DNA from 2 places in the Bacillus sp. JK62 genome. Region 1 is predicted to be linked to the other one. Evidence: riboswitches for the same ligand, from Rfam matches in the RefSeq annotation. Region 1 holds a riboswitch; the other holds the start of a gene.
What was found. A riboswitch is a leader RNA that binds a small molecule or an ion and turns the genes downstream of it on or off. The one in region 1 is predicted to bind S-adenosylmethionine.
Positions count from the first base shown of each region.

Region 2: it holds a riboswitch for S-adenosylmethionine, as region 1 does, so the genes downstream of both, metN (methionine ABC transporter ATP-binding protein MetN) here and ACWJJ4_RS01120 (5-methyltetrahydropteroyltriglutamate--homocysteine S-methyltransferase) in region 1, are expected to answer to the same signal.

Region 1 is NZ_JBSJQA010000001.1:217,615-224,429, forward strand. Features, by position in the region: gene ACWJJ4_RS01115 (methyltransferase domain-containing protein) at 175-1,056, shown strand; gene ACWJJ4_RS01120 (5-methyltetrahydropteroyltriglutamate--homocysteine S-methyltransferase) at 1,090-2,226, opposite strand; SAM riboswitch class I at 2,305-2,391, opposite strand; gene ACWJJ4_RS01125 (LURP-one-related/scramblase family protein) at 2,476-2,952, opposite strand; gene ACWJJ4_RS01130 (hypothetical protein) at 3,055-3,222, opposite strand; gene pepT (peptidase T) at 3,798-5,030, opposite strand; gene galE (UDP-glucose 4-epimerase GalE) at 5,241-6,257, shown strand; gene ACWJJ4_RS01145 (DUF4352 domain-containing protein) at 6,304-6,815, opposite strand, start outside.
Region 2 is NZ_JBSJQA010000001.1:825,314-849,180, reverse strand. Features, by position in the region: gene sufD (Fe-S cluster assembly protein SufD) at 1-272, opposite strand, end outside; gene sufC (Fe-S cluster assembly ATPase SufC) at 290-1,075, opposite strand; gene ACWJJ4_RS04230 (hypothetical protein) at 1,252-1,404, opposite strand; gene ACWJJ4_RS04225 (carboxymuconolactone decarboxylase family protein) at 1,597-1,974, opposite strand; gene metQ (methionine ABC transporter substrate-binding lipoprotein MetQ) at 2,066-2,881, opposite strand; gene ACWJJ4_RS04215 (methionine ABC transporter permease) at 2,895-3,563, opposite strand; gene metN (methionine ABC transporter ATP-binding protein MetN) at 3,556-4,581, opposite strand; SAM riboswitch class I at 4,687-4,793, opposite strand; gene ACWJJ4_RS04205 (SCP2 sterol-binding domain-containing protein) at 4,904-5,254, opposite strand; gene ACWJJ4_RS04200 (thioredoxin family protein) at 5,351-5,671, opposite strand; gene ACWJJ4_RS04195 (toprim domain-containing protein) at 5,674-6,039, opposite strand; gene ACWJJ4_RS04190 (YusG family protein) at 6,109-6,345, opposite strand; gene gcvH (glycine cleavage system protein GcvH) at 6,400-6,783, opposite strand; gene ACWJJ4_RS04180 (arsenate reductase family protein) at 6,843-7,199, opposite strand; gene ACWJJ4_RS04175 (acyl-CoA dehydrogenase family protein) at 7,313-9,097, opposite strand; gene ACWJJ4_RS04170 (acetyl-CoA C-acetyltransferase) at 9,117-10,292, opposite strand; gene ACWJJ4_RS04165 (3-hydroxyacyl-CoA dehydrogenase NAD-binding domain-containing protein) at 10,303-12,672, opposite strand; gene ACWJJ4_RS04160 (YuzL family protein) at 12,863-13,003, shown strand; gene ACWJJ4_RS04155 (proline dehydrogenase family protein) at 13,033-13,941, opposite strand; gene ACWJJ4_RS04150 (hypothetical protein) at 14,031-14,288, shown strand; gene ACWJJ4_RS04145 (spore coat protein) at 14,300-14,632, shown strand; gene ACWJJ4_RS04140 (MarR family winged helix-turn-helix transcriptional regulator) at 14,770-15,231, shown strand; gene ACWJJ4_RS04135 (MDR family MFS transporter) at 15,251-16,846, shown strand; gene ACWJJ4_RS04130 (LysR family transcriptional regulator) at 16,952-17,839, opposite strand; gene ACWJJ4_RS04125 (acetoacetate decarboxylase) at 17,961-18,707, shown strand; gene ACWJJ4_RS04120 (ketopantoate reductase family protein) at 18,721-19,761, shown strand; partial or broken gene ACWJJ4_RS04115 (YusU family protein) at 19,938-20,205, opposite strand; gene ACWJJ4_RS04110 (ABC transporter ATP-binding protein) at 20,208-21,032, opposite strand; gene ACWJJ4_RS04105 (YusW family protein) at 21,188-21,625, opposite strand; gene ACWJJ4_RS04100 (M3 family oligoendopeptidase) at 21,745-23,526, opposite strand; gene ACWJJ4_RS04095 (oxidoreductase) at 23,659-23,867, shown strand, end outside.

The DNA of each region.
Region 1 (6,815 bases):
GAGGGCACCGCCTTCAAAAGACGGCAGAAAAGGGGTCATTTTCATGATCATTCAGTTCATTCGTTACAGATAATGAGAGGTATAGATAAATAGGTTAAACTTCCAATTTTGCGAGGTTTATTTGTCTATGCCTTTTTCATTTCATCGGAATAACGAATGAATGAGGTGTTTTTATTGACGTCTATAAAAAGAAAACGCGCGGAATTACTGCAATCATACCAGTCCGTATTCAGGTGTCCGCTATGCAGTTCGGCCATGGCGGTCTCACAATACAAAAGCTTGATGTGCGGACACGGGCATACATTTGATATATCAAAGCAAGGATATGTGAATTTCCTCAATAAATCGGTCAAAACCCGCTATGACAGGCAGCTGTTCGAAGCGAGACGCGCTCTTTTTGACAGCCGGGAATTTTTTGGGCCGGTTCAAAAGGAGATCGCCGCCATCATCAGCCGCATTCAATCTCCGCAAACAACGGCGGCGATATTGGATGCGGGATGCGGAGAAGGCACTCATTTAGCCGCCGTATGCAAATGGCTTCAGCCCGCTTTTTCCATGACGGGAATCGGCATTGATCTCTCGAAAGAAGGTGTGCTGCATGCCGCAAAGGCCTTCGGGGATCATTTTGTTTTTGCCGTCGCTGATGTGGCGGATGCGCCGTTTGCCGACAGCTGTTTTGATGTCGTGATGTCTGTTTTATCACCTTGGAATTACAAGGAATGCAGCAGGCTTTTACGAAAGGGCGGCACAGTCATTAAAGCGGTGCCGCGGCGTGATTATTTGAAGGAAGTAAGGGAATTCTTCTTCGGAGACAGTCCTCGGCGGAATGACACCGCCGATTCTGCGGCCGGACGATTCCAAGCGGGCTTTCAAACCTTTGAGCGCAAACGGCTGTGTTACACGAAGACCTTATTGCAGCCTGACCTCGAGCGGCTTGTGAAAATGACGCCCTTAACATGGAAATGTACTGATGAAAACATCCGGCGGTTTATCAGCCGAAAAGCGGCGGATATTACGATAGATATCGATATTTTAATCGGAACCGGTCCTCTGTAAACAGAAAAGACACGCTGATCGCGTGTCTTTTTTTTATTTCCAGACTTCACCGGCAATGCTGACGACATGACGCAGTTTCGCCCATTGCTGTTCTTCTGTGATCAGGTTTCCTTCCTCAGTGGAGGCGAATCCGCATTGCGGGCTGAGGCAAAGCTGATCCAGGCTGACATATTGTGAAGCTTCTTCAATCCGGCGTTTAATCGCGTCCTTGTCTTCAAGTTCGCCATGTTTTGATGTAATCAATCCAAGCACAAGCTGAAGATCAGAGCGTTTGACATAGCGGAGCGGTTCAAAGCCGCCGGAGCGGGAATCATCATATTCCAGGAACAATCCGTCAAGGTCAAGCCCGTCAAAAATCGTTTCAGCCGCTGCATCATAGCCGCCTTCAGCCGTCCATGTGGATTGGAAGTTGCCGCGGCAGATATGCATCGTAACCTTCAGATCGTCAGGGCGGTCCTTGATCGCGTCATTAATGGAAGCGGCAAACAGCTTGCGCAGCTCATCCGGCGTTGTGCCGAAATCTTCAATCTGACGAAGCCCCGCTTCCGATAAGAAAACGGCCCATGCGGTGTCATCAAGCTGAAGGTAGCGGCACCCGGCGTCATAGAAAGCCTGAATCGCTTTTTTATACGCTTTTGACACATCGTGCTGAAATTGTTTGTAATCATTCTGGTAGGCCGCTTTTTCCAATTTTCCGCGGAAAAACAGCATATTCGGACTTGGGATGGTCATTTTCGGAACAGCATCGCCGGCAATGCTGTGCAGGAATTTATAATCTTCGAGCATCGGATGCTGAGAAAAATCAATATCTCCCGTTACTTTAATGCCGCGCGCTTTCGTCTGTACGTTGTGAAACTGAATGCCGCTTTCAGGCGTAAATGCCTCAACCCCGTCTAAATTTTCGAGAAAATCAAAATGCCACCAGGCACGGCGGAATTCGCCGTCAGTCACGACATTGAGGCCGGTTTCTTTCTGCTTTTCCACGCTGCGGATGATTTCTCTGTTTTCGATTTCGCGCAGCTGTTCTGCCGAAATCTCACCCGCCGCTCTTTGCAGGCGGGCTTGCTTCACAGCCGCCGGCCGCAGCAGGCTTCCGACCTGATCCGCGCGAAACGGCGGGTTTTTTCTTAGAAGAGTATGCAATGGTTGTTCTGTGTTTTGCTGTGACATGAATGATTCCTTCTTTCCTGATGAAATATAAAAAAACTCTTCCCTCGGATAGGGAAGAGCTTGCGTCCGCAAATCTCAACCTTATCTTCAGGATTTAGCACCATTCTGCTGAACAGCGGTTGCCGGGTATCATAGGGCCAGTCCCTCCACCTCTCTTGATAAGGAAATATGCTATTTTTCAGAATAAACTGTAATACTCTTAATCTTAGTATGTTTTCTCATATTGTCAATATATTTCGATAAATATTTTTATTTGTCACCCTCAAATAGAATCATATCTATCACGATGGCGATCGCAAGACAAAGAGCAATATCCTCTTCCTTTTCAATCTGCAAATGATAGGAATCGCCCCAGCTCATCCATGATTTGGTGACGGTCATCCGGTTTGATTTTCCGTCTGTCACTTGAAAATTCCGGCCCCACACATCGCCGGTAAGATCCCAGCCGAGTCCGGAAATTTCAAATTTCGGTTTGAAAAACGTGACTTTCTTGATGACTTGGCAGACGGGTTTGCCGCTGACGGAAATCTCGTAACGGGGAACGAGCGACATCAGTTTCTGATTGACGCTGGCGAGCGTGCGGCCGTCCAAATCAGTCAGCTTCAGTTCATCACCGAATGAAAACAGCTTTCCTTCAACATTGTAGACTTCTTTTCCGCTTTCAAGAAACACTTGAAAACGATTCTTAAACGTAAACATTCGCTCTTTGATGTAAAAATGGTACATAAAAAAACTCCTTTTTTATGTTGTACGAAAAAAGGAGGCGGAAGGTTTCATATCGGCCGGGTGCATAAAAAAAGGCTGCCGATTTTGCGGCAGCTGTCGTTTTTATGATAGCGGCATCCGGCGTTTTTGACGGATCGCATTTAAGTCAATGATGTTATTCGTGTCGGCAGCTGTCACCAGCGGGCTTGTCTTTGGCGTTTTCCGGCGGTTGTCCTTACTGAAAGAGAAAACAAGATACCCTGTCAAAGCAGCGAAAATAAGTAGCATCATTTTACATACCTCCCAAAAAAAGTTTTGGTATTATTATTGTACGAAAAAACAAACGAAAAGTATTCAAACAATTGTCACTTTTTTAAAAAATAACGTCATTTTCCGTAAAAATGACTATGGGTTGAAGAAATTTTTCTCTTGTTGTGGTTCTATAGATTGTATCGGATGATGAATGATGAACGTTTATATAACTTTTTCACTATTTTTTGTAAGTGTCTAATTAACTACTTCAGTGTTTTCGTTTGCCTTGTGTTATTCAGTACCCTAAAAAACCGTATGATATGCAAAATAACTGCTTCTAACAGATGACTGCGAGTTGACAGCGCTTTCTTTATTTTTTTAACGAAAACGAGATGTTATCTTAAAAAAATCGTTTGAACATTTTCCGCAGTTTTTTAAAAGGATTTGATTTCGTCTCCAGAACACGCGGGTCTTTTAAGGTTTTTTTCAATTCTTTCGCTACAGTCCCTCTTGCCATAGTCTTCACTCCTTCTTTCCATTTCATACCTTATATACGGAAAGAAAGAAGGAAAGGTTTCATGTGAAAGAAAAAAACCAAAGCAGGGGCTTTGGTTTTAAGCGCGCTCTTCAAAGAGCCTGGCGATTTCAACAATGACGTTTACCGCCTTTTCCATATGATCGACGGAAATGTATTCATATTTTCCGTGGAAGTTTTGGCCGCCCGTGAAAATGTTCGGTGTCGGCAGTCCCATGTAAGAGAGCTGTGAGCCGTCGGTTCCGCCCCGGATCGGTTCGATAATCGGTTCGATGTCGAGGTTTTTCATGGCTTGATACGCGACATCGACTATCTCTTTGACCGGTTCGATTTTTTCTCTCATGTTGTAATATTGATCACGCAGTTCAAGCTTGATGCTTTCCTTGCCGTATTTGGCCGCTAGCGCATCGGCGGTTTTCTGCATATATTCTTTTCGTTCTGCAAAGCGGTCTCTGTCAAAGTCTCTGATGATGTACGACAGGGCGGCTTCAGAAACGTCTCCGTCCATGGAAAGTAAATGATAGAAGCCTTCATACCCTTCCGTATATTCCGGCGCTTCTTCTTTCGGCAGCGCGTGATGAAATTCCATCGCGATTTTTGAAGCGTTGACCATTTTGTTTTTCGCCGTCCCCGGGTGGACGCTTTTTCCGTAACAAGTAAGCTTTGCGGCGGCTGCGTTAAAGCTTTCATATTGCAGTTCGCCGAGGGGGCCTCCGTCTATCGTGTAGGCGAATGCGGCGTTGAAGCGGCCGACATCGAATTTGTGAGGGCCTCTGCCGATTTCTTCATCGGGCGTGAACGCGACCCGGATCGTTCCGTGTTTGATGTCCGGATGTTTGATCAAGTACGCCATTGCCGTCATGATTTCGGCAATGCCCGCTTTGTTGTCGGCTCCGAGCAGCGTCGTGCCGTCTGTTGTAATCAGCGTCTGGCCCTTATAGCGGGAAAGTTCCGGGAATTGCTCAGGCGACAGGACGACATTGAGTTTGTCATTCAGAACGATATCATGCCCGTCGTAGCTTTCAATAATCTGAGGATTCACATTTTTTCCGGTAAAATCGGTCGCGGTGTCCACGTGAGCCAGAAAACCGACAGTCGGCACGTCTTTATCCGTATTCGCCGGCAGAGTCGCCATGACGTACCCGTTGTCATCGACTGTGATTTCTGTCATGCCGACCGACTTTAATTCATCTGCCAGCATGTTGGCCAATGTCAGCTGGCCGGGTGTTGAAGGGCAGTTTTCATTGTTTTCGTCAGACTGTGTATCGACTTTTACGTAAGAGGTAAAGCGTTCAATGATTTCATTTTTCATACCGTCATCTCCTTTGTCTTATCTTACCATGCGCGGGGGAGGGATTTCTATTTCACAACCCGTTTGAATCGAGGGCTCTGTTTTTTACGCGAATGAAAATAAATTATGAAGAAACGATGACTAAACGATTAAACTTTTTGGAAATGGATGATTGAGGAAGAAAAAACCGATATAATATGGTCAATTCATTCAATAGGGGAGGCTTTCTTCATGGCGATTTTAGTGACAGGCGGAGCGGGTTATATCGGCAGCCACACATGTGTCGAGCTGTTAAACGGCGGCTATGACATCGTGGTTCTGGATAATCTGTCAAACAGTTCACCGGAAGCATTGGAGCGTGTGAAAGACATTACCGGAAAAGGGCTTGTGTTTTATGAAGCGGATCTCCTTGACCGTGACGCCGTTCACCGGGTGTTTGCTGAAAATGAGATAGAAGCCGTCATTCATTTTGCGGGATTAAAAGCCGTCGGTGAGTCTGTGGCTGTTCCGCTCCGTTATTATCATAATAATCTGACGGGAACGTTTATTTTATGTGAAGCCATGCAGGCACACGGTGTGAAAAAAATCGTCTTCAGTTCTTCAGCGACGGTTTACGGCGTTCCGGAAACAACGCCGATCACTGAGGATTTTCCTTTAAGCGCCACCAATCCTTACGGGCAGACAAAGCTGATGCTGGAACAGATTTTACGCGATCTGCATAATGCGGACTCTGAATGGAGCATTGCGCTGCTCCGCTACTTTAATCCGTTCGGCGCGCACCCGAGCGGCCGGATCGGAGAAGACCCGAACGGCATCCCGAATAATTTAATGCCGTACGTCGCACAAGTCGCTGTCGGCAAGCTTGAGCGATTGCAGGTGTTCGGCAATGATTATCCGACAAAGGATGGCACCGGCGTGCGGGATTACATCCATGTCGTTGACCTTGCCGAGGGCCATGTCAGAGCGCTCGAAAAGGTGCTGAACACAACGGGCGCCGACGCCTATAATCTCGGCACGGGAAGAGGCTACAGCGTTCTGGAGATGGTCAAGGCGTTTGAAAAAGTATCAGGAAAAGAAGTGCCGTACCGTTTTGCCGACCGGCGCCCGGGAGACATCGCCGCATGCTTCGCAGACCCGGCAAAAGCGAAGGCTGAATTAGGCTGGGAAGCAAAGCGCGGGCTTGAAGAAATGTGCGCCGACTCTTGGAAGTGGCAGTCCTCCAATGTGAACGGGTACCAAAAGGCGTAAAAAGAAAGAGACCTTCAAATGATGAGGGTCTCTTTTGTTATGATGATTATTTAATTTTCACTTCAACATCGTTGCTGAACTTTAATTTCCAAGTGCCTTTAGAGTATGCATTTTTATCCACTTCAAAAGCTTTTACGTCAGTCACTTTAATGTTCGGGTTCAAGTCACTTAAAATTTTACTGTTGTCTACTTTTGTTTCTGTTGCATAGCTTGAAGAAGCATCAATATCTGAATCATAAGATGTTCCTTTAGAATCTACTAATTTCGCTCTTGGAATGGAGAAAGAGCTTAACGGCTTGTTTGAAACATTTTTAACCGTGTATTGAACAGCTACGATAACGCCGCCGTCAGACGCTTTTTTCTCGACAAATTGAGAGCCTACTGAATCTCTTTTTTCCACTTTCGTAACAGTAACTTCAGTTTTCTCAGTCTTAACAGTGTCACCGATGTTATACAGTTTTTCTTTAGATTCCGAAGCTTTTGAAGACGCAGTTTTAGATGATGAAGAACCGCCTCCGCCGCCGATGTTTACGAGAATGATAATAACCACCACTGCCA
Region 2 (23,867 bases), 620 kb from region 1:
GTTTTGTCTTCGTTTTCGATATCGATCAGCGCTTTTGCTTCATCAGCTAAATCTTCTAAAGAAGCAAGCGGCGCGTTTTCTACTGTATGCTTGTTGAACTTTGTAAAGTTCCAATTTGTGATTTTTGTTTTATCAGGCTTAGGCAGCGGCAGATCTTCAGCTTTTTCAAGAGCCTGTAAGCGCAGGTTTTTCAGCCAGGCAGGTTCTTGATGCTTTTCGGAAAAGCCTTTGACATATTCCTGATCTACGGATAGTTTCGTTTCCAATGTCATGATTATCCCCCTAACGCTTACGCTTCTTGGCCTACAGTTTCGTCTTCAATGCCTAGTTCTTGTTTAATCCAGTCATAACCTTCCGCTTCAAGGCGCTGTGCAAGCTCCGCGCCGCCGGATTTCACTACGCGTCCCTGCATCATAACGTGAACGACATCAGGCGTGATGTAGTTCAGAAGGCGCTGGTAGTGAGTGATCATTAAGCAGCCGAAGTTTTCGCTGCGCATTTTGTTGATTCCTTTAGAAACGACTTTAAGCGCATCGATATCAAGACCTGAATCGATCTCGTCAAGAATGGCGATTTTCGGCTCGATCATCATAAGCTGAAGGATTTCGTTGCGTTTTTTCTCCCCGCCTGAGAAACCTTCGTTCAGGTAACGCTGCGCCATTTCAGGGTCCATTTCAAGGAACTCCATGTTTTCGTCCATTTTGCGGATGAATTTCATAAGAGAAATTTCATCGCCTTCTTCACGGCGTGCGTTAATCGCAGAGCGAAGGAAATCGGCATTTGTCACACCGCTGATTTCGCTTGGGTACTGCATCGCAAGGAAAAGACCCGCCTGAGCGCGCTCGTCCACTTCCATTTCCAGTACATCTTTGCCGTCAAGCGTGATGCTGCCTTTTGTAACTTCGTATTTCGGGTGTCCCATAATCGCTGCTGAGAGCGTGGATTTACCGGTACCGTTCGGCCCCATGACAGCGTGGAATTCGCCGCCTTTTATTTCAAGGTTTACACCTTTTAAGATCTCTTTTCCTTCGATTTCAACGTGAAGATCCTTGATCGTTAATGTTGAAGCAGCCATATCTATACCTCCAAAATATATAATCATTATTCTCAATTTATTCTCATTCTAATTTTATAACAAATGAAAAGTAAATACAACTTTTTATATTACCCGGAACATTCCTAAAGTTTATCAAAGATCAAGGCGTAATTAAAGCTGTTTGAAACAGAAAAAGGGCGGAAATCCACCCTTTTTTACTGACCGATTTTCTCATTAAGCTGCGCTGCGAGGAACTTGCTTTTTTGATATTCAAGCTCCCTCTGCCGTTCGACTTCCATCCTTTTTGAAAGACGCCGTCCGTATTCCTCGTAGCCGATGCCGTGTGACTTCTGCATCGCTTTTTCCATTTCAGGCGTATAGTCAAGGTCCAGTCTCTCGTGGCTGGTGCAGATAATGAATCAATCCCTTCATATATTTGTTTCTATTGTAACAATGATCCGCTGCTCCGGCCAAAGAGGGTGTGCCCCTGAATCCTTTCGAATGTGCCGGAAACCGGCGCTCGCTTTATCTGAAAAACGGTATTCACACGATTGCTCATTCTAATGCGTCGTATGTCCGAATTCCTGAATACACTGCTGCACGAGGGTCACTCCCTGACTGAGAGCCGCGCCGCCCCCGAATGCCGCCGCGACGCTGATGACCTCAAGGATGTTTTCTTCTGTGGCCCCTTGGTCAAGGCAGCCCTTCGTATGATAAATCATGCAAAATTCATCTTGAGCGCTGATGCTGATGCCCAGAGCGATTAATTGTTTCTCTTTTTCAGTTAATGAATCCGCTGAGAAACACTGCTCAGTAAATTCATTAAACTTCCGCCCCATCATCGGCATTTTTTGCTCGAATATGCCTAAACCTTCTTTATATTGTTTCAATGCGTCATGCACGCTTTTTCCGTTATCCTGGTATTGAGCCACTGCCATTCCTCCAATCGTTAACCTTCCTTTTTATTATGGACAGTTCTCCGATTAATACCCGAAAAAAACCCCGGATGATTCATCCGGGGTTTTCGCTTTATTCAGATACGGGAAGCACGGCTCCGTCGTATTTTTTCTCAATAAAGTCTTTGATTTTCTTAGAGTGAAGCACTTCCATAAGCGCTTTGATTTTCTCTGATTTTTCGTCACCTTTGCGTACGGCGATGATGTTTGCGTACGGGTTGTTTTTCGTTGATTCCACTTGAATCGCATCTTTTAACGGATTCAGTTTGTTTTGAATCGCATAGTTGACGTTAATGAAGACTGCATCGCCTTCTTCTTCATTATATGCTTTCGCCGTTAATTCAGGGGCGATTTTTTTGAATGTCAGGTTTTTCGGGTTTTTCGTAATGTTTTTCGTCGTCGCTTCAATCGTTTTTACCTTCGGATCAAGTGTGATCAGTCCGGCTTTTTCAAGCATCGCCAGCATACGGCCTTGTTCAGCGACATTGTTAGTCATGATGATGGTCGCGCCTTTAGGCAGGTCTTTCAGCGATTTGTATTTTTTCGTGTAAATTCCGAATGGCTCAAGGTGAACGGCTCCGGCATTCACGAGTTTGTAATCTTTATTTTCTTTCATTTCCTGTTCAAGGTAAGGAACGTGCTGGAAGTAGTTCGCATCCACTTCATTATCAGCTAACGCTTTGTTGTACATTTTGTAATCGTTCAGCACTTTTACTTTTAATGTGTAGCCTTTTTCCTTCAAGAGCGGTTCCGCTTCTTTTAAGATTTCAGCATGCGGTGTTTTTGTCGCGGCGACAACGATTTCCTTTTTATTCGAGCCGTTTGATCCGCAGGCGGCTAAAACTCCCGCGAACACAAGCAGCAGCGCACTTAATACAATCTTTTTCAATGTAAATCCTCCCTTATCTTTTGTCTATTATATTTGTAATTACATCACCGATAATCTGAATGATAAAGACGATGATGAGTATAAATACTGTCGCTACAAACGTTACATCCGTATTATTGGACTGGTAGCCTTCTACATATGCAAGGTTTCCGAGTCCGCCTGAACCGATGGCGCCGGCAATGGCGGTAGATCCGATCAGGGCGATGGCCGTCACGGTGATGCCTGAAATTAACGCAGGCATTGATTCAGGAATCAGCACTTTGAAGATAATCGTCGATGTCTTTGCTCCCATTGATCTGGCAGCTTCGATGACTCCTTTATCGACTTCCCGGAGCGCAATTTCCGCAAGACGGGCGTAAAACGGCGCGGAGCCGATAATCAGCGCCGGCAATGCGGCATTCGGTCCTAAAATCGATCCGACCAAAATCTTAGTAAAGCCGAGAAGCAGAATAATTAAAATAAGAAACGGAATAGACCTGAAAATATTAACGACCGCCGCAATCACGGTGTTAATGATTTTATTTTCCCATAAGCTTCCCTTGCCCGTTAAAAAGAGCAGAAGACCGAGAATCGCTCCGATGATAAATGAAAAAACTAAAGCGATGACCGTCATATAAAGGGTCTCATATGTGGCCGTCCACAGCTCGGTTATATCAACGTTCGGGAACCATTTTTCAAACATTTGTGATCACCTCTGCTTCTACCTGTTTGTCTTTGATGAACCGGATCACGTTTTCTACTTCTTTTTCCTGACCGTCAATATGAATGAATAATGAACCGTAGGCTCCGTCCTTCGTCTGTGAAATTTTCCCCTGCAGAATATTAACGTCCACATCAAAGTTTCGGATCATTTCCGTAATGAGGGGCTGCTCGGCGGCCTGCCCGACAAATGAAAGCTGAATCGTTTTCCCTGTCGCTGTTTCCTGCAGAAAATGCTGGATGGTTTCTTTCGTCTCCTCCGGTTCTGTCACCTGCTGAACGAAACGCTTGGTCATCGGTTCGCGCGGGTTTCTGAAAACTTGGAGTACTTCGCCTTCTTCAACGACTTTCCCGTTTTCCATGACGGCGACTCTGTTGCAGATTTTTCGGATGACGTGCATTTCATGGGTAATGAGCACGATCGTCAGACCGAGTCTGTCATTTATATCGGATAAAAGATCCAAAATTGAATCGGTCGTCTGCGGATCGAGCGCTGATGTCGCTTCATCGCACAGAAGGACTTTCGGATTATTGGCGAGCGCCCGGGCGATGCCGACACGCTGCTTTTGACCGCCGCTCAGCTGCGACGGATAAGATTTTTCTTTCCCCTCTAATCCGACCAGTTTAATCAATTCATCAGCGCGGCGGACCCGTTCACTTTTTTTCACGCCGGCGATTTCCAGCGGGAACATAATGTTCTCCCGGACGGTGCGCGACCACAAAAGGTTAAAATGCTGGAAGATCATGCTGATTTCCTGGCGCGCTTTTCTCAGCCCGCGGCTGCTTACTTTATTTAATTCCGTCCCCGCGACTTCCACGGTTCCCGACGTCGGCTTTTCAAGGCCGTTCAGGAGACGGATTAAGGAACTTTTACCAGCTCCGCTATATCCTATAATTCCAAATATTTCGCCCTTTTTGATATCAAGAGTGACATCTTGGACAGCATTGACATCCCCATGCTTCGCTTTGTAAATTTTTGAAACATTTTGAAGATGGATCAAAGCAATCACCCGCCTTACACTATTCTAAGAAATCTTCCGGGTTTCTCCGCAAAAGAAAAGCCTTTCTGCAAAAATGAGCAGAAAGGCTTATTGAAAAAGGCCTTTCTCTCATCTTTCAAAGCAGACCGCTTCGAGTGAATTGGCACCATTTCAACATTGTTGATGGTTGCCGGGCTTCATAGGGCACTTCCCTCCACCTCTCTTGATAAGAGAAAACATATCGTATTTTCGTCCGGAAATTCTTACTGTAGAATAGCACGGCGAATGATAAAAAGTCAATAAAATAAATATTGGAAGCTATTGTCACATAGTAGATTGGCAGTTACGGCCGTTTACTGATCGCCTGAAAAAATCCGTTTGTCAGCCAGAGGATGGCCTCCAGCTTCAGCAGGGCTCTGAATGATCCTTTCACTTTGAGTTTTCCGCTTTGGATAAGCTTTTGCAAAGAGACATCACCATGCAGGAGATGGATGATTTCCGTCTGGTTTCCGTAAAAGGTCAAATTAGATTTTTCCTTTGAAGCCGACGTTTTTCTCATTTCTCCCTGTCCGTTAATTGAGACCGTTAAGGCTTCTGTTTCTCCTTGGAATGTAATCAGCAGCGTTGAGGCGTTTAATAGCGGTTTCAAAAACAGATGCTGTCCGTCATTCTCTGAAACTTCTATTTTCTCCACTCGTATAACCTCCCGTTTTAATGGCCATACATACACTTTCTCTTTTTAACGGACAGAACCCTTTATAAACCGCACGACATTTTCCTGTAAATATTGTCACATCGGGAACGTTTGCGATGTTTTTTGTTTAATCAGCTCATATAAATAGGAAACGGAGCGGAAGGCGTATCCTTTCTCAACAAGCTCTCCGCCTTTAAACAGCAAAAAGCACGGAACGCTTTCAATCTGATAGGCTTTGGCGAATGCGGGGGAATAATTCACGTTGTTTTTATAGAAGGCGGCGCCGGGCAGCATTTCTTCGACGACAGTAAGCATTTTGGACGCCAGCTGGCATGTGCCGCAAAACGGGGTGTACAAATACAGGAGATAAACGTCATCCTGAATCGATTCGAGTTCATTTTCTTGGAGTTCTTTCATGATTACCACCTCAGGTCGTTCTTTTTCAAAAATACAGTGTCAGCATCAAAGCCGGCTCTGATCAGCACAGATGCGAGATGATGGCCCGGGCACGACTCGACTTGCCTGTATGTTCTGTCTATATAAATATGTCGCGCTTCGGGAAGCTCCCGTTTCAGCTGTTTTCTTAGTTTTTCTCCGGAGTCATCTGCGTCCGTTAAAATATAGACGTCTCTGTCAAACAGGCGGTCCGCCAAATCTTCCAGTTCGGTTTGGCCGATCGTCCCGTTTGTACAGACGATTTCCGCGGGTTCGATGAGCACTTCCCTGACTTTGATTTTATCAGATTTTCCTTCTACGATAATGACCTTTTCATCTCCGTTGTACATAAGCGCGTCACCTGCCGATTGTTTTAGCGTCAGATTGAAAAAGAAGGCAGTGAAATTCACCGCCAACTGTTAACACCAGCCATTCTCATAATCGCAATCGACATATTTCGGATCGCTGCCGTTTATGACATCGGCTGTTTTATAAAATTTTTGATTTTCAAATGAAAAGCCCTGTTTGAGCTCGTACTGGTCCATGCCTGTCATCTCGCCGATGGCTTCATTTTCATGAAACAAGGAAAACCGGCCGTTTTGAAAGCGGCCCGTGACGTTCTCCGTCACATCGACCTTTTGTTTATCAAAAGCCATTTTAGACACCTCCCGTTACAGATAGAGTGTCCAAATGGCCCCTTTGCTATCCGATCAGTCTTCCTGTGTCATTTCGTCATATTGCTCAGAAGTCATGAGGTTTTCGATTTCTTCAGCATCAGCCGGTTCCACGACGATCATCCACGCTTTTTCATACGGAGACTCGTTTACGAATTCAGGACTGTCATCAAGGTCTTCGTTCACTTCCGTCACCGTTCCGTTAATCGGTGCGTACAGTTCGGATACGGTTTTGACGGATTCCACGCTGCCGAATGGCTCGTCCGCTTTAATTTCGGCGCCGACTTCCGGAAGCTCGACAAATACGATGTCGCCAAGTTCGGCTTGCGCGAAATGTGTAATCCCGATACGGGCTTTTCCGTCCTCAACTTTGACCCATTCGTGCTCTTTGGAATAACGCATATCTTTCGGTGTGCTCATCTAAATCCCTCCATTTTTTTCTTATAATAAGAAGATACCATAATTCTTTGAACCTGGCATTACATCCAATATTTTTCGAATTGGTCTTCTTTAAAGCCGACAGTGACTTTTTCGCCGTCTGTCGTAATCGGGCGTTTCAGGAGCATACCGTCTGATGCCAGAAGTTCGAGCTGTTCATCCTCTGACATATGATACAGTTTTTCCTTTAAGTTCAGCTCGCGGTATTTCATTCCGCTCGTGTTGAAAAACTTTTTCAGCTCAAGACCGCTCTTTTCATAGAGGTCTTTAACTTCTTCTTTCGACGGAGTTTCCTCCGCGATATGTATTTCGTTTATTTCCTTACCGCGGTCTTCCAGCCATTTTTTCGCATTACGGCACGTTCCGCATTTAGGGTACCAGTAAAAATTTAACGACATCTTCTTCACCCCTTGTAAATGATCGTCGTTATTTTAACACAATCACTTGTAAAAACCTATAACGTTGCTTCATGAAAAAGCGCCCCTGATGAAGGAGCGCTTTCAGCATGTGATCAGACTGTATATTTTTCTTCACGGAAGACGGCTGCTGCCGCTTCACGTTTTTTCTGAATGAGGTTTTTCGGCGTCAGGCGCGTCAGTTTACGCAGCACGGAAAGCATCATGCGGAGGGAATCTCCTTCCTCCATGGCGATCAGTGATTCTTTGGCGTGCGCTTCAATGTTCTGAAGGGCTTCCTGGGCAAAGATTTCTGTATATAACAGCTTCTGCGCGGCTTTTTCGGCACCGTCCGCCGCAATTGCTTTTTCCGTTCTGAGGACGGCGGATTCCAAAGCGTACAGCGCGCTGACAATATCGGCAATGTTCACCATGATTTCCTGCTCGCCTTCAATCTCTTTGCCGTATTTCTGCGCCGCGAGGCCCGCTGTCAAGAGGGCGATTTTTTTCGCCTGTCTGACAATGTATTTTTCCTGTTCAAGAGGTTCTGAGCCCGGCTCTTCAGGCATCAGCATCATGAGTTCATCTTGGAGCGCTTTTGCTTTTTCAAAGAGCGGCAGCTGACCTTTTACGGCTTTTTTCAGAAACGTGCTCGTTACGATCAGGCGGTTGATTTCATTTGTGCCTTCAAAAATCCTGTTGATTCTTGAGTCGCGATAGGCGCGCTCCACTTCATATTCCTGCATAAACCCGTAACCGCCGTGAATTTGAACGCCTTCGTCGGCAATGTAATCAAGCGTTTCAGAACCGCACATTTTGTTGAGCGAGCATTCAATCGCGTACTCGGCGATGGACTTCGCGACTTCGCGTCCGTCTTTTTGCTCCTCTTCCGTCAGTCTGCTCATATTATCTTCGAATAAGCCCACTGTTCTGTATACAGAGCTCTCCATGGCGTAAAGCCGGGCTGACATCGTCGCAAGCTTTTCCTGAGTGAGCGTGAAGCTTGCGATCGGCGTTTTAAATTGCCGGCGCTGGTTTGCATAAGCGGCAGACAGCTCAATCACCCGTTTTGAAGCGCCGATTGTGCCGACGGCAAGCTTGTAGCGCCCGATATTCAGGATATTAAAGGCGATGACATGGCCTTTTCCGATTTCGCCGAGAAGATTTTCTTTCGGGACTTCCGCCTGATCTAAAATCAGCGTTCTTGTCGATGAACCCTTAATCCCCATTTTTTTCTCTTCCGGTCCCGTTGATACGCCCGGATAGTTCTTTTCTACGATAAATGCGGAAAACTTATCTCCGTCCACTTTAGCGTAGACGACAAAGACATCTGCAAAGGCGGAGTTTGTAATCCATTGCTTTTCCCCGTTAAGAATATAGTGTGTGCCCGCTTCATTCAAAACAGCCGTCGTTTTCGCGCCGAGGGCATCTGAACCTGAACCGGGCTCAGTTAAGGCGTATGCCGCGATTCTTTGTCCTGAAGCCAAGTCCGGCAAATAGGTTTTTTTCTGTTCTTCCGTTCCGAAGAACACGATCGGCAATGAGCCGATACCGACGTGAGCGCCGTAAGATAGCGAAAAGCTGCCGGCACGTGAAAACTTTTCCGTAATGAAGGCTGAACTGATTTTATCCAGGCCGATTCCGCCATACTCTTCAGGCACGTCTGCTCCGAGGAGGCCGAGATCCCCGGCTTTTTTCAGCAGTCTGACCGAATGCTCAAACTGATGGTTTTCAATTTCATCTATATAAGGAAGCACATCGTTTACGACATAGTCTTCTGTCGTTTTGCCGATCATTTTATGTTCGTCTGTAAAGTCCTCCGGAGTGAATATTTGATCATATCCCGTCTCTTCAATCAGAAAGCTGCCGCCTTTTTTGACGTTGACCGTTTCCTGTTTCATGCTTCGTTTCCCCCTTGTTTTAAATGAGCTCAAATACGCCGGCAGCGCCCATGCCGCCTCCGATGCACATCGTCACCACGCCGAATTGCTCGTTTCTCCGTTTCATTTCATGAATGAGTGACAGGGTCAGCTTCGTCCCCGTGCATCCGAGCGGATGTCCGAGCGCGATGGCGCCTCCGTTGACGTTCACCTTTTCTTCATCAATCCCGAGCGATCTGATGACTTGAATGGCCTGTGAAGCAAAGGCCTCATTCAATTCAAAAAGCCCGATATCCTGTAATTCGAGTCCGGCAAGCTTGAGCGCCCGCGGAATGGCTTCAATCGGACCGATCCCCATTACCTCAGGGGGAACGCCGCCTACGGCAAAGGAACGGAATTTGACAAGCGGGGCCAATCCGAGCGACGAAGCTTTTTCGCGATCCATCAGCATGACAGCCGCCGCGCCGTCACTCGTTTGTGAAGAGTTCCCGGCCGTCACGGTTCCCGTTTTAGAAAAAGCCGGGCGGAGCTTCGCCAAGACGTCAGCCGATGTGCCGGGGCGCACGCCTTCATCCTGAGAAAAGGTAAATTGTTTTTTCCGCGGCTTATGGTCATCCCCGACTTCTGTCAGCGATACTTCAACCGGCACGATTTCGTCATTGAATTTCCCCTCTTTAAGGGCTTTCGCGGCATTCTGATGGCTGCGGACTGCAAATGCATCCTGGTCTTCTCTGGATACGCCGTACGTTTCGGCGACCTGCTCCGCCGTATGCCCCATGCTCATGTAATACTCAGGCGCATGCTCCGCCAAAGCGATATTCGGCCGTGTCACATGCCCCATCATCGGAACTTGCGACATGGATTCCGCACCGCCCGCAATGACGGTGTCACCCGCGCCGATCATAATTTTTTCAGCACCGTAAGCGATGGATTGGAGCCCGGAAGAGCAGTAGCGGTTCACCGTAATGGCCGGCACCGTATGAGGAAGCCCCGCCAGCGCACCGATATTCCGCGCCATATTTAATCCTTGTTCGGCTTCAGGTGTTGCACATCCGATAATTAAGTCATCGATATTTCCTTCATAGCCGCCTGCCCGTTTCAGCGTTTCTTTTACACAAAGCGCGCCTAAATCATCAGGACGAACGGCTGCAAGCGATCCTTTTTTCGCTTTACCGACCGGGGTTCTCGCACCGGCCACAATGACTGCTTCTCTCATAAACACCCTCCTAGTTCCGTAAAGGTTTGCCTTTGACGAGCATATGCTGCATTCTCGCTTGAGATTTCGCCTCGCCAGCGAGGCTTAAAAAGGCTTCTCTTTCAATCTCGAGTAAATATTCTTCTGAAACCTCCGTGCCGAACGGGACTCTTCCGCCGGCAATGACATGGGCCAGCTTCTTCGCAATCTTCATATCGTGATCGGATAAATAACCCGACCGTCTCATTTGGTCTGCTCCGAGCAGTAATGCCGCACAGCCGGTTTCTCCGGTGACTTTCACTTTTTTGCGGGCAGGCGGACGGTATCCGCTGTCATATAAGGAAGCAGCCAGCTGTTTCGCATCGTGCAGCAGGTGATCCTGATTCATGCTGATACGGTCTGCCGCGGACAAAATCTTCATGTCACGGGCTTCGTGTGCCGAACCGGACACCTTGGCAAGCGCGATTGTTTCAAAGGTTTTAATCGCTGCGTCCATCAGTTCACTTCCGCCGTCCAAATAATTGATGTACAGCTCTTTGTTTCCTCCGCCGCCCGGAATAAGGCCGACGCCGGTTTCAACGAGACCCATATACGATTCGCTCGCCGCCTGAACGCGTGCCGCCGGGAGACAGACTTCCGTGCCGCCGCCGAGTGTCATCCCGAATGGCGCCGCTACAACGGGTTTAGCGCTGTATTTGATGTTCAGCATCGTCTGCTGAAAACGGCGGATGACAAAATCGACTTCCATGAAGTTATCATCCTGGGCTTCCATTAAAATCATCGCAAGGTTTGCTCCCGCGCAGAAATGTCTGCCTTGGTTACCGATGACAAGACCTTTATAATTCCGCTCCGTTTCCTCAAGCGCATTGTCAATCATCTGAATAATGTCTAAGCCGATCGCGTTGCTTTTCGTATGAAATTCCAGCAGCGCGACATCATCGCCGAGATCAATCAGACTTGCGCCGCTGTTTTTAGTGATAACGCCTTTTGTTTCTTTTAACGTCTGCAGGCTGATCCGTTTCGGATTTTCTTTCACAGCCCTGTATTGGCCGTCTGAATAATAAAATTGTGTTCCGTTTTCCTTCATATAAAATGTTTCATGGCCCTGATCAAGCATTTCTTTCACCCAGCCGGGGAGTGCTGCGCCTTCTTCTTCGAGCCGCTCCGCTGATTTTCTGACGCCGATGGCATCCCACATCTCAAACGGTCCGAGCTCCCATCCGAAGCCCCATTTCATGGCGTCATCAATTGCTTTAATATCATCAGCGATCTCACCTAAAAGCCGGGCTGAGTATAAGAGTGTTTGCGATGTGATATTCCAAAGCAGGCGTCCGGCGCGGTCATCGGAATATACAAGCGCTTTCATTTTGCCTTTGGCACCCTTTGCCTGTTTGGCGGCTTCTAAAGCGGGCGTCTTCATTTTCGAGCGCTCACCGTATGTCATGGTCAGCGGATCGAGTTCATATATTGTTTTACCTTCTTTTTTGTAAAATCCTTGGCCTGATTTGCTGCCCAGCCAATTGTTTTTCAGCATGTCATTCATAAATTCAGGAAGCTTAAACATGTCTTTTTCAGCACCGTCGGCTTTATCATACACATTTTTTGCCACATGAGCGAAAGTATCAAGCCCCACAACGTCAAGGGTTCTGAAGGTCGCGCTTTTCGGTCTGCCGATCAAAGGCCCGGTCACCGTGTCCACCTCGCCGATGCGGCAGCCGGAAGAAAGCATTTCTCTTACCGTGACCAGCAGGCCGTACGTACCGATGCGGTTGGCGATAAAGTTAGGCGTGTCTTTTGCGATGACGACACCTTTCCCAAGCGTGTTTTCTGCAAATGAAGTCATAAACTCCAGCACGTCAGGATCTGTTTCCTGAATTGGAATGATTTCCAGAAGCTTCAAGTAGCGGGCCGGATTAAAGAAATGGGTTCCTAAGAAATGAGCTTTAAAATCGGCAGATCGGCCTTCCGCCATTTTTGTGACGGAGATACCGGACGTATTGCTCGACACGATGCTTCCCGGTTTCCGGTATTCATCAACGAGTGAGAAAATCTGTTTTTTTACGTCAAGATTTTCGACGACGACTTCAATAATCCAATCAGCATCCTTCAATTGAGCTGCGTCATCTTCCAAATTCCCCGCCGTTATATAGTCGAGATTGGCAGCCGAAGTCAGCGGCGCCGGTTTTTGCTTCAGCAGCTTTTGCATGGCCGATCGGCTCAGTCTGCTGCGGACCTCCGGGCTTTCTAATGTCAGCCCTTTTTTCGTCTCATCCTTTGTCAGCTCGTTTGGCACAATATCAAGCAGCAGGACGGGAATTCCGATGTTAGCCAAGTGCGCGGCAATTCCGGACCCCATAACGCCTGATCCGAGAACGGCTGCTTTCTTTATAAACTTGTGCATGAGTCATCCCCCTTGAACTTTGAATGAATAGTCATTCATTTTTTCGGCAAAAAAAATGAAACCCTTTTCTTCTTTCATCTTAAAAGATTTTCAAGATGACTTCAATAGCAAATATGGAATTTTTTAAAATTTTTCGGCTTCCGCATGTTCCATGGCGCGGGCGGGAAACTTAAACCCGGAGGTGAAGGGAATGGTGCGAGGGAGAAAAGATCCGTCTTCTGCCGCAGTGAGCGCGGCCAGCATGAAAGGAAATGCGGGACCGAAGCAAAAATACGGCGGCGGCAAACGGACGAGCCAAAATCAGCAATATAAAAAAGACAACATGGAATAACATACTGCGGCTGCTTTTTGGAGCAGCCGTTATTTTTTGAAGATCCCTTTCAGCACAAACGCCGCATTTGCCGGGCGCTCGGCAATTCTTCTCATCAAGTACCCGTACCAATCGGTTCCGTACGGGACATACACCCTCATCCTGTATCCTTCTTCGGCAAGCTCCTTCTGGCGCTCCGTTCTGATGCCGTACAGCATTTGGAATTCAAACTGCTCCCGGGGAATCTGATGCTCGCTGATGAGTGTTTTCGTATAAGAAATGATGTCATCATCATGTGTTGCCACCGCCGTTTCATGGCCGCTCAAAAGCTGCAGCTTAATCAGCTGCTGAAAATGAAGATCGGTTGCTTTTTTATCAGGGAACGCAACGGCCGCCGATTCTTTATAAGCGCCTTTTACAAGCCTGAGCCGCGGCTTATATGGCATCAGACCGCTGATGTCTTCAGCTGCCCGGTACAAATAAGCCTGAATGACGGTGCCGAGCATCGGAAAATCCGGCTTGCACCGCTTATACAGCTCAAGCGTACGGCCGCATCTTGAATAGTCCTCCATATCAATCGTTACAGGCACGCCGCGTTCTTTTGCCTCCGTCAATATGTCTCTGACATGCTGTTCCGCGAGTTCCTCGGAAATATCCAGACCGATGGATGTTAATTTCAGCGACAGCTCACAATCCAGTTGATTCTCGGCAATCGCCCTGATTGCTTTTTTACATTCTTCCGCCGTCCTTTTCGCATCCTTCTCTGAACCCGCATATTCACCTAGATAATCAATCGAAGCCGACAGCCCTTTTTGGTTCAGCCGCTTTACCGTTTTCACAGCTTCCGTGAGCGTTTCCCCTGCAACGAACCTTCCCGCGCCGAAGCGGATTCCGTAAGCCTGGGCGAATTTTGTAAGCATTTTATTTTTCGACAAAAATAAACATATGCTCCGCAGCAAGGATGAACTCCCTCCTTTTTCTTTTATTCGTGTATGAATTTCCGGTCGCAGAGAAAGCTAAAAAGAACAGAATTGAAGGAGGCGTTTATATGAACAACCAAGAGCAGCACGGAAACTTGCCGCCTGCCGTCATCTCAACGAAAGACCATTTGTATCTTGAGGACATGCTGAACTGGAATCTGCTTGCCATGAAAAAAGCGCATTTTATGGCGGAACACTGCCAGAATCAGACGTTAAAACAAGAGCTTGATCAGATCGGCCGGATGCATGAGAAGCATTATCAGCACATATTAGGCCGCTTGAACCCCGATCAAGGCGGACAGACAACAACAGGCTACATGCAATAGGAGGACAATACATGGAACAGCAAAATCAAAAAATCACGAATCCGCAAACGCCCGTGCCCAATACGGCGCAAATGAATGACAGAGACTTGGTCAATGAGCTGCTGACGACGGAAAAATACATCACGGCTTCATATTGCACAGCCCTGCACGAGTTCAGCCACGAGTCTCTTTATCAAGATATTCAGGCGATTTTCGATGAGTCACAAAAAGCGCAAAGAAGATTATACGATGTGATGTTTCAAAATGGCTGGTATTCCATTGAAGCCGCCGATACCCAAAAGCTTCAGCAATCGTATCAGAAGTTCCGGCAGACCATTCAGCAGCAGTCTCCTTACCAGCAGTAAAACGAAGAAGGATTTGATGTTTTCGCCAAGCATCAATCCTTTTTTATTTTTGCACAAAAAGATTGACTTATCATTAATCCTTATTTATATTTAACTAATGTTAATTATTTTCTCGAGGAACAAGATGAGGAGGAGTTATGAAAAACGCGGATCAATATGTGTCTGACATTCAGAAATCCCTTCAGACGCTGCTGCAAAACATACAGCCTGAAATGGTGGAAAGCATGGCAAAACACGAGGTGACGCCTGCCCAATTATTTGTTTTAGCCAGCCTGAAAAAACACGGGAGCTGCAAAGTTTCCGAAATTGCGGAACGCATGGAGGTAAAGCCGAGCGCAGTGACGCTGATGGCCGACCGCCTCGAACAAAAAGGACTTATCGTCCGCAAACATAACCAGCAGGACAGACGCGTCATCGACATCAGCCTCACCAAAAAAGGCGAAACAAAATTCGAAGATGTAGTGGAAGGACGGAAAGCGATACTGGCGCGAAACCTGTCCGTTCTGACTGACGACGAACTGATTCAGTCCGTGAACATCATCCGCAAAGTAGCGGAAGCCGCCGAGAAATACGCGGCTGATCAAAAAGAAAACGAATAGAAAGAGGAGCTGCCGAAACATGAGCATTGAAAAGAAAGATCCAAAACGCACATTATTAATAACAGGCTTAATCATCGCCATGTTTTTCTCAGCCCTTGACGGCACCATCGTAGGAACAGCGATTCCTAAAATCGTGGGTGACCTCGGGGGATTAAGCATGATGACGTGGCTGACCACGGCATATCTTTTAACTTCGACGACGATCGTTCCGATTGCGGGGAAACTTGCAGATTTATTGGGGCGCCGCGTCGTTTATGTGTCAGGTTTATTGATTTTTATGGGAGCTTCCGCACTGTGCGGAATGGCCAGCAACATGACGGAACTGATTATTTTCCGCGGACTTCAGGGAATCGGCGGCGGTGTCATGATGCCGATGGCCATGATCGTCATCGGGGATTTGTTCACAGGGAAACAGCGTGCTAAGTTCCAAGGGCTTTTCGGAGCGATTTACGGCCTTGCTTCCGTTATCGGCCCGCAAATCGGGGGCTGGATTGTTGACTCTTTAAATTGGAAATGGGTTTTCTATATCAACCTGCCAGTCGGAATCTTAGCCGTGATCTTTATCGCAAGAGGACTTCAAGGCAGAAAACAGACTGGGCCGATTAACTTTGACATCGCCGGCATTTTCACAATGATTGTCGGAATCGTCAGCCTCCTTCTCGCGCTCAGCTTCGGAGGAAAGGATTACGCATGGGGCTCTTGGCAGATTCTCGGTCTCTTTGCGCTTGCGCTTGCCGGGATTGTCGGATTCATTTTCGCTGAAATCAAAGCAAAAGAACCGATTCTGCCGATGTACCTGTTTAAAAACAGAACGTTTACCGTACTGAATCTGATCGGCTTTTTCATGAGTATCGGCATGTTCGGCGCCGTTACGTTCGTTCCTTTCTTTATGCAGGGAATTATCGGAGTCAGCGCCACCGCGTCCGGCACGATTATGACGCCGATGATGGTATCTATGATTATCACAAGTATTATCGGAGGCCAGCTGGTTTATAAGATCGGTATTAAACCGCAAATCATGATCGGCATGCTGATCATGGCCGTCGGCTTCTTCTTATTAACGACCTTGCAGCTGGATACAAGCAAGCTCGCGGCTACATGCTATATGGCCGTGATCGGTCTGGGAATGGGGCTTGTCATGCCGCTTCTCACACTCGCTCTGCAAGAAACGTTTTCAAAAGAAGAGCTGGGCGTTGTGACTTCATCAAGCCAATTTTTCCGGATGATCGGGGGAACGTTCGGCATTACGGTGCTCGGCGCTGTCATGAATGCCAGATCAGGAAGCCTTTTAACCGACAGACTGGTGCCTTACTTAGATTCACTCCCGAAACAGGCAAGTGCCTTTGCCGCCCAGTTTAAAGGGATGATTGACAAGAATCCTGAAGGGCTGCTTCAATCCTTGTTCAGTCAGGAATCGATTAAGCAGATTCCGGCCGCATTTTCTTCCCATATCGTGCCGGTTTTGAAAACGTCACTGATGGATTCGCTTCACAGCGTGTTTTTCACAGGCCTGGCCTTTATCGCTGCCGGATTGATCCTCACGCTGTTTGTTAAATCAATTAAGCTGACAAACAAAAAGACAGGCAAACAAGAAGAAAAGGCGAAAGCCGTTTAACAAAAAAACCCCGCGGATGCCGCGGGATTTTTTTATATCATCTTGGCCTCTCCGTTTCCGAATGACCAGTCTTCCGCCTCATTGGAAATCGGGGGTGAAAATTATTTAATAAACCTTAAACATTTCATCGTTATCTTTATAGTACGACATAATAAAGTCACGAAAATTTCTTACCGAAGAAGATAACAGCCTATGTCTCATCCAAGATAAGCCGACTGGATATGAAGCAGAGTGATCAGTCACTTTTATAAAATTCAGCCCCAATGTTCTGCAAACTGAAATAGGAAGCAACGCAACACCTCGATCCAGCTTTATAATCTCGACAAGTAAATGAGAATCCGCCTCAAATGCAATATTTGGGGTGAAACCGGCTTTTTCACAAAGCGAGGCTGTAAAACCGCTATACTCTTCATTATTAGCAAGGGTAATAAATGGTTCATCGGCGACAAGACGTAAAGAAATTTCGGTTTTACCCGTAAATCGGTGGTTTGAGGGCAAAGCCAGAACAATATCTTCATTTACCAGCACACAACTCTCTATCTCTTCATCTTGAATCGGATGACCTGTTATTCCTAAATCAATGTCCCCTTTTTTTAAACTTGTTAGGATCCCGCTTTTAACTCCGATGGCTTGGAGAATTTTTGATTGAGGGGAGCGGTTGATATATTCACTCATCAGTCCTGCAAGGAATCTTGGATTGGAAATAGATATTCTTATGGTATCAGAAATTTGATGTTCCTCCAATTGAATCTCCGTTTGTGCATTTTCAATCTCAGTAAAAATCCTGTTTACATGTTTTAAAAGAATCTTCCCTGATGAACTCAGCTTAATATTTCTGCCTTTTCTCTCAAACAAAGCTGTTCCCAGTTCATTCTCAAGTCTTTTTATAGTGAGACTTAAAGAAGGCTGGGCAATCTTTAATTGTTCTGCTGCTTTAGAAATATGCTCAGTATAGGCAACTGTCTGAAAGTATTTTAGCTGCAGCAATTCCATCTGTCTGCATCCCCCTCATTTATTTCAATAAATATATATATAACTTATTATGTATTAGATTAAATGTAAATGCGGATGTAAGATAATAGCATAGTTAAAGAAAAGGAAAGGGTGTCATGCAATGAAAATTGATGTGAAAGATATAGCAAAAAATTTAAATACGCCACTAACGGCTCCTGCTTATCCTATCCCAAATTATAAATTTGTTAACCGTGAATATTTAAATATTATTTACCGAACGGATGAAAAAGCTTTACGTGCGGCAGTGCCAGAACCTCTTGAAATTACTGAACCTTTTGTGAAATTCGAAGTGATGCGGATGCCCGATGTTTCCGGACTTGGTGCCTATACAGAGGCGGGACAAGTCATCCCTGTCAGCTTTAATGGTGAAGAAGGAGATTATGTACACTCTATGTATGTAGACAATTTCCCGGCTATTGCAAGCGGACGGGAACTTACTGCATATCCAAAGAAATTGGGCGCCCCTAAGCTGTATATAGACTCTGATACTCTCGTTGGCACATTAGATTATGGCAGTCTTCGTGTGGCAGCTGCGACTATGGGATATAAACATTTCGAAATGGACAAGGAAAAAGCGAAAAGGGAAATTTGCCGACCTAATTTTATGGTTAAGATGGCTACTGATTACAATGGTGATTTAAGGGTTTGCGATTTGGTGCGGACGCAAATAACGAATATAGAAGTTAAAGGTGCCTGGTCTGGACCGGCGCGGCTTCAATTATTTGAACATGCTCTGGCGCCTCTTGCAGATTTGCCTGTATTAGAAGTCGTTTCAGCATCTCATATTATTACGGATTTAACCTTAAATGCAGCACAGCCGGTTTATAACTACTTAGAGGAAAAATAAGGAGACGTTTACAATGAGAATTGCAATTTTAGGAGCAGGTTCTTTAGGAACCATAGTTGGAGCATATCTGTCTGCTGGCGGAATGGATGTCGAATTGATTGATTCATACAAAGAACATGTAGATACTTTAAATCAAATAGGTGCTAAAGTAGTTGGTACAACGGCATTTCAGGCAAAGGTGAAAGCCATTACACCTGAAAACAAGTCAGGCAAGTATGACTTAATATTACTTCTGACGAAACAATTATATAATGACTCCATTCTTAAAGAGTTACTGCCTTTTTTAAAGGATGATAGTGTAGTATGTTCCTTGCAAAACGGTATACCTGAACAGAAAGTTGCTTCGATCGTTGGTGATGAACGTGTTATTGCGGGTTCTGTTGAATTTGGTGCTACGTTTATTGAACCAGGCGTATCCAGACTTACAACTGAGTATACTCAATTTAAAGAGTACGCTTTTCAAATTGGAGAATTAAATGGTGAAACAACAAAAAGAATCCAGCGTATTAAATCGGTTTTAGACCTTATCGGCGGAACACATATTTCCGATAATTTAGTTGGAACGAAGTGGTCAAAATTACTTATCAATAATGCGTTCAGTGGTTTATCGGCAGCATTAAACGGAGAATACGGAGACATTCTTGACCATGAAATCGGCATTGTCAGCGCAGTTCATATCGCAGATGAGACGATTAAGGTTGGACACGCCAATGGTGTCAAATTTGCGAAAATGGGCGGCCTTGATTTAGAATCTTTGGAATTAAGAAGTGAAAATGAGATTCCTGAACGTATTCAAACATTTAGGGCAGCCATGGAACCATCCAGGCTTTTAAGAGCAAGTATGCTTCAGGATCTTGAGAAGAAACGCAAAACTGAAATTGATTATATTAATGGAGTCATTCCCAAAATGGCAGAAGGTACTGGAATTTCAACACCTTTTAATGATTTGGTTGTAGCACAAGTCAAATGTGCCGAGGAATCTCAAACAGTGCCCAATTTTGATACAAATATAAAAGCATTTGAAGGGTTATTACGTATCCGAAAGGAAATGTGATATATAGGAAAGAGAGAAAGGGATTGCTGCGGCGGTCCTTTTTTCTTGGTCCAGCAAGTAAACAAACGGGTGTGTTAGTTACATAAAAGTTCTTCGTTATGAATTGAACGGCGCCTTTATTGATTCCTTTTCAGCAAAAAAAGCTTCCGGCACCTCTCTTTGATGCCGAAAGCTTTTTATTGTTTTTTTCTGTGAGCTTCATTGAGCTGTTTAATGTGCTGTATCGCAGCTTTGATGCCCTCTTTGGCGTCCGGGTAGGATTGATTCCAATGTTTGACGAGCGGCGGCATGCTTTTTGCGATATGTGTATACAAAATCCACTGCCTGACTTCTTCCTTTACATCCGGGTTTGTTTCGCCAAGCAATAGTTCCGTGTATTTCTCAAGCAGGCCGTCCAGCTGCTGCTGCAGTTTTTCTTCCATACCGTTTCCTTCCCTTTTTCATGATTATGACAATCGGGCGGTGAGGGCCGCTTCCTGCACGATACATCTGCCGCGTCCGTGCGGAATGCAAAGCGGCGTGCCGAACAGCGGATCTTGCGTTACCTGGCAGTTCATCGCAAAGACCTGCTGTACAAGCTCGCAAGTGATGACTTCTTCGGGACGGCCCTCTGCGTAAATCTGTTTATCCTTAATGGCGACCAGATAATGGGCATAACGGCATGCCAGATTGAGGTCGTGCAGCACCATGACGATTGTGCGTTTTTCTTTTTCATTTAATTCAAACAGCAAATCAAGAATTTCAATTTGATGCGTCATGTCGAGATAAGTTGTCGGCTCGTCAAGCAGAATGATATCCGTATCCTGAGCGAGTGTCATCGCAATCCATGCACGCTGGCGCTGTCCGCCTGACAAGGAATCCACAGGACGGTCGGCCATTTCCTCAAGCTTCGTCGCTTTTAGCGCTTTTGTGACTGCGTCTTCGTCCTCTTTGGACCATTGCTTCAGCCAGCTTTGATAAGGGTATCTTCCCTGCTTCACAAGCTGATGCACCGTCAGGCCTTCGGGAGCTGACGGACTCTGCGGCAAAATAGCGAGCTCTCTTGCCACTTCCTTCGTCGGAAGCTTAGCGATGGCTTTTCCTTCTAACAGCACAGAACCGCCCCTCGGTTTCATCAGCCGGGCCAATGAACGTAAAAGCGTCGATTTTCCGCAGCCGTTGCTTCCGATCAATACAGTGATTTCGCCTTTTGGAATCGCGACATCCAATTCGTCAATGATAACAGTCTCTCCGTACCCTAAGCTCAGCGTCTCTGTAGAAATTGCACTCATACCGCTAACCGCTCCTTTTTTGAGTTTCCCAACACTATGTATATAAACAAATTGCCTAAACATTCAACGTGAGATCATGATTATATTGTAACAGAAATTAATGACTCTGAATATCATTATCAATTAGTTTTGGGCAAAAAAGCAGCGGACGGCGGTTATTTTTTTATTTCCGTCATTTCTCCGTCGTTCTTTTTCAGTTTCAGATAAAAATGGTCATAGCGGCTGTCTAAATTAAAAGCCGAGAGCACCTGCCGGACGACCTCGCTTTCCTGCATCCGGCCGTTTACGGCAAGTTCTCCGAGGATCATCTTCATTTCATCAAGCGCTTCCTCGCCCTCTCTGTGAACCCCTGAGAGCTTGTCCCGGATGTCCGCCTTTTCATGACCGCTTTTTCTTTCATACAAACCTTCATAGCGGTTATGCTCTCCGGCTCCGTAGCTGACGCGAAGGGAAAAGCTGCTGTAAGGAACCGGCTTCGCGGATGACACGGGTGTGCTGTCTTGTTCCGCTTCCCGTTTTTCTTCATTCAATCGGCAGCCGGCAATCAGCATCAGCGTAAGACATAAAACGCCCGCCGTTCTGATCCATTTCATGCGATTCACTCCCATTCCATTCCGATCGTTTTTAGGTATTTCCAAGGGAGGCGGCTGTCATTCACGGAACAAAAAAGAACCGGAGCGGTAACAGCTCCGGCCGGTTCATCTCCAGATTATCATTCAGTCAGCTCTAAAAATTCCTGCACATCCTGTACGGCAAGGCGGACCGCGTCTTCCCAAAACGACCGTTCCGTGAGATCCGCTCCAAGGTGCTTCATCGCCAAATCCTCAACGGTCATCGAAGCCGTGTCACACAAAAGCGCGATATATTTTTCTTCAAAATCCGCTTTTTCCCGAAGAGCTCTTGCGTATATTCCAAGCGAAAATAAATAACCGAACGTGTACGGAAAATTGTAGAACGGCACTCCCGTAATATGAAAATGCAGTTTTGACGCCCAGAAATGAGGATGGTATTCCCCTAATGAATCGCAAAATGCTTCTTTCTGCGCCGCTTCCATCAATTCATTCAATTTATCAGCCGGAACGACGCCCTGCTTCCGCTCTTCATAAAAACGCGTTTCAAATAAAAATCTCGCATGAATATTCATAAACATGGCTACGCTTCTTTGAATTTTATCTTCAAGCAAGAACAGCTTTTCATCCTTTGTCTCCGCTTGTTTCAAAGCGGCGTCGGCGACGATCATTTCCGCAAAGGTCGAGGCTGTTTCAGCCACATTCATGGCGTAGGCTCTGTTCAGCTGCCGCACTTGAAGCATGGCCTCCTGATGGAACGCGTGACCGAGCTCATGCGCCAGCGTCGATACATTCGAAGCGCTTCCGGAAAACGTCATAAAAATCCGGGATTCTCCGCTGTCGGGAAAGCTGGTGCAGAAACCGCCGACCCGTTTGCCGCTGCGGTCTTCCGCTTCTATCCACCGATCGCGGAACGCTTTTTCCGTGAATGCGGACAGCTTTTTGCCAAACGTCGAAAATTGGCTGACGATCAGATTAGCCGCTTCATCATATGTGTATTCTTTCGGCGCCTCGCCGATCGGCGCGTCCACATCATACCAATTCAGGCGCTCAAGCCCTAAAAGAGACGCCTTTCGATTCAGGTATTCGGCAAAAGGCTTTTTATGATCGGTAATGACCTGCCACATGACATCCAGCGTTTCTTTTTTCATCCGATTGATCGCAAGCGGCTCTTCCAAAGCGCTTTTCCAGCCCCGCGCTTTATAGATTTCCGTGCGGAAGCCGGCCAGATGGTTCAGCGTGCTGCCGAAAAGCTCCTCTTCTCCTTTCCAGGCTTCATTAAGCTCTTTGAACACTTGACGTCTGATGCGGCGATCCGGGTGCGCCATCATATTTTCCGCTTGGCCGACCGACAGCTCTTTATCCTCAAACGGAATCTTCATTCTGCCGACAGCCGCATTATACAGGTCGCCCCATGCATGGTAGCCGTCAACGGCCAGGCCTTCAATCAGCCTTTCTTCTGAAGCGCTGAGCTTCTCTCTGACCCGGTCTCTTCTCTCATTTAAGACATATGTGAGATCCTGAAGTTCCGGTTTTTGCAGCAGCTCCTCCCAGACCCGCTCGTCAATCCGGGCAAGTGTATCGTCAAGGGTCACCAGAGCGGATTTAAAATCACTGCTCAGCTGATTGATCCGCGCTCTCCATTCATTCGCTTTCTGATCATGAGTGTTCTGAGCCTGAAGACAGCCGACGAACGCTCCCGCCTGCCTGATCATGATCGCTGACCGTTCAAACCTATCAATCAGATTGATCAGCTCCCGGCTTTCATCCGCGTGCGTCGGAACTGTAAATGCTTCAACCGCATGTTGAAAAGCGCTTAGATGCTTTTTGAGCTCTTGTATGTATTGCTGAAACTCTTCCGACCGGCTCCCGCCCTCAAAAATGGAGTTTAAATCCCATGTTTCCTTCAATCCCTCTAATGCCATCTTTTCTTTACCCCTTTCTATCCGAAGCTGACTCCATTATAAAACAATTCTGACATATTTCCGAACGATTTCTCCTTCTTTCCGCGAGATGTTATACACTATGAGATAAGAACAAACGGGGAGGATTATAAGATGAACAGAAAAGTTGCCATTGTAACCGGCGCAACGAGCGGATTCGGGATGCTGACAGCGCTGAAGCTCGCCCGGTCTTATCACGTCATCGCAACAGCCAGACAGCCGGAGAAAGCTGTAATACTGAAAGAGGCCGCCGCTCAAGCGGGTGCATCCGAACATATTACGGTCGTTTCTTTAGATGTGACAAATGAGCAGTCGGTGTCTGA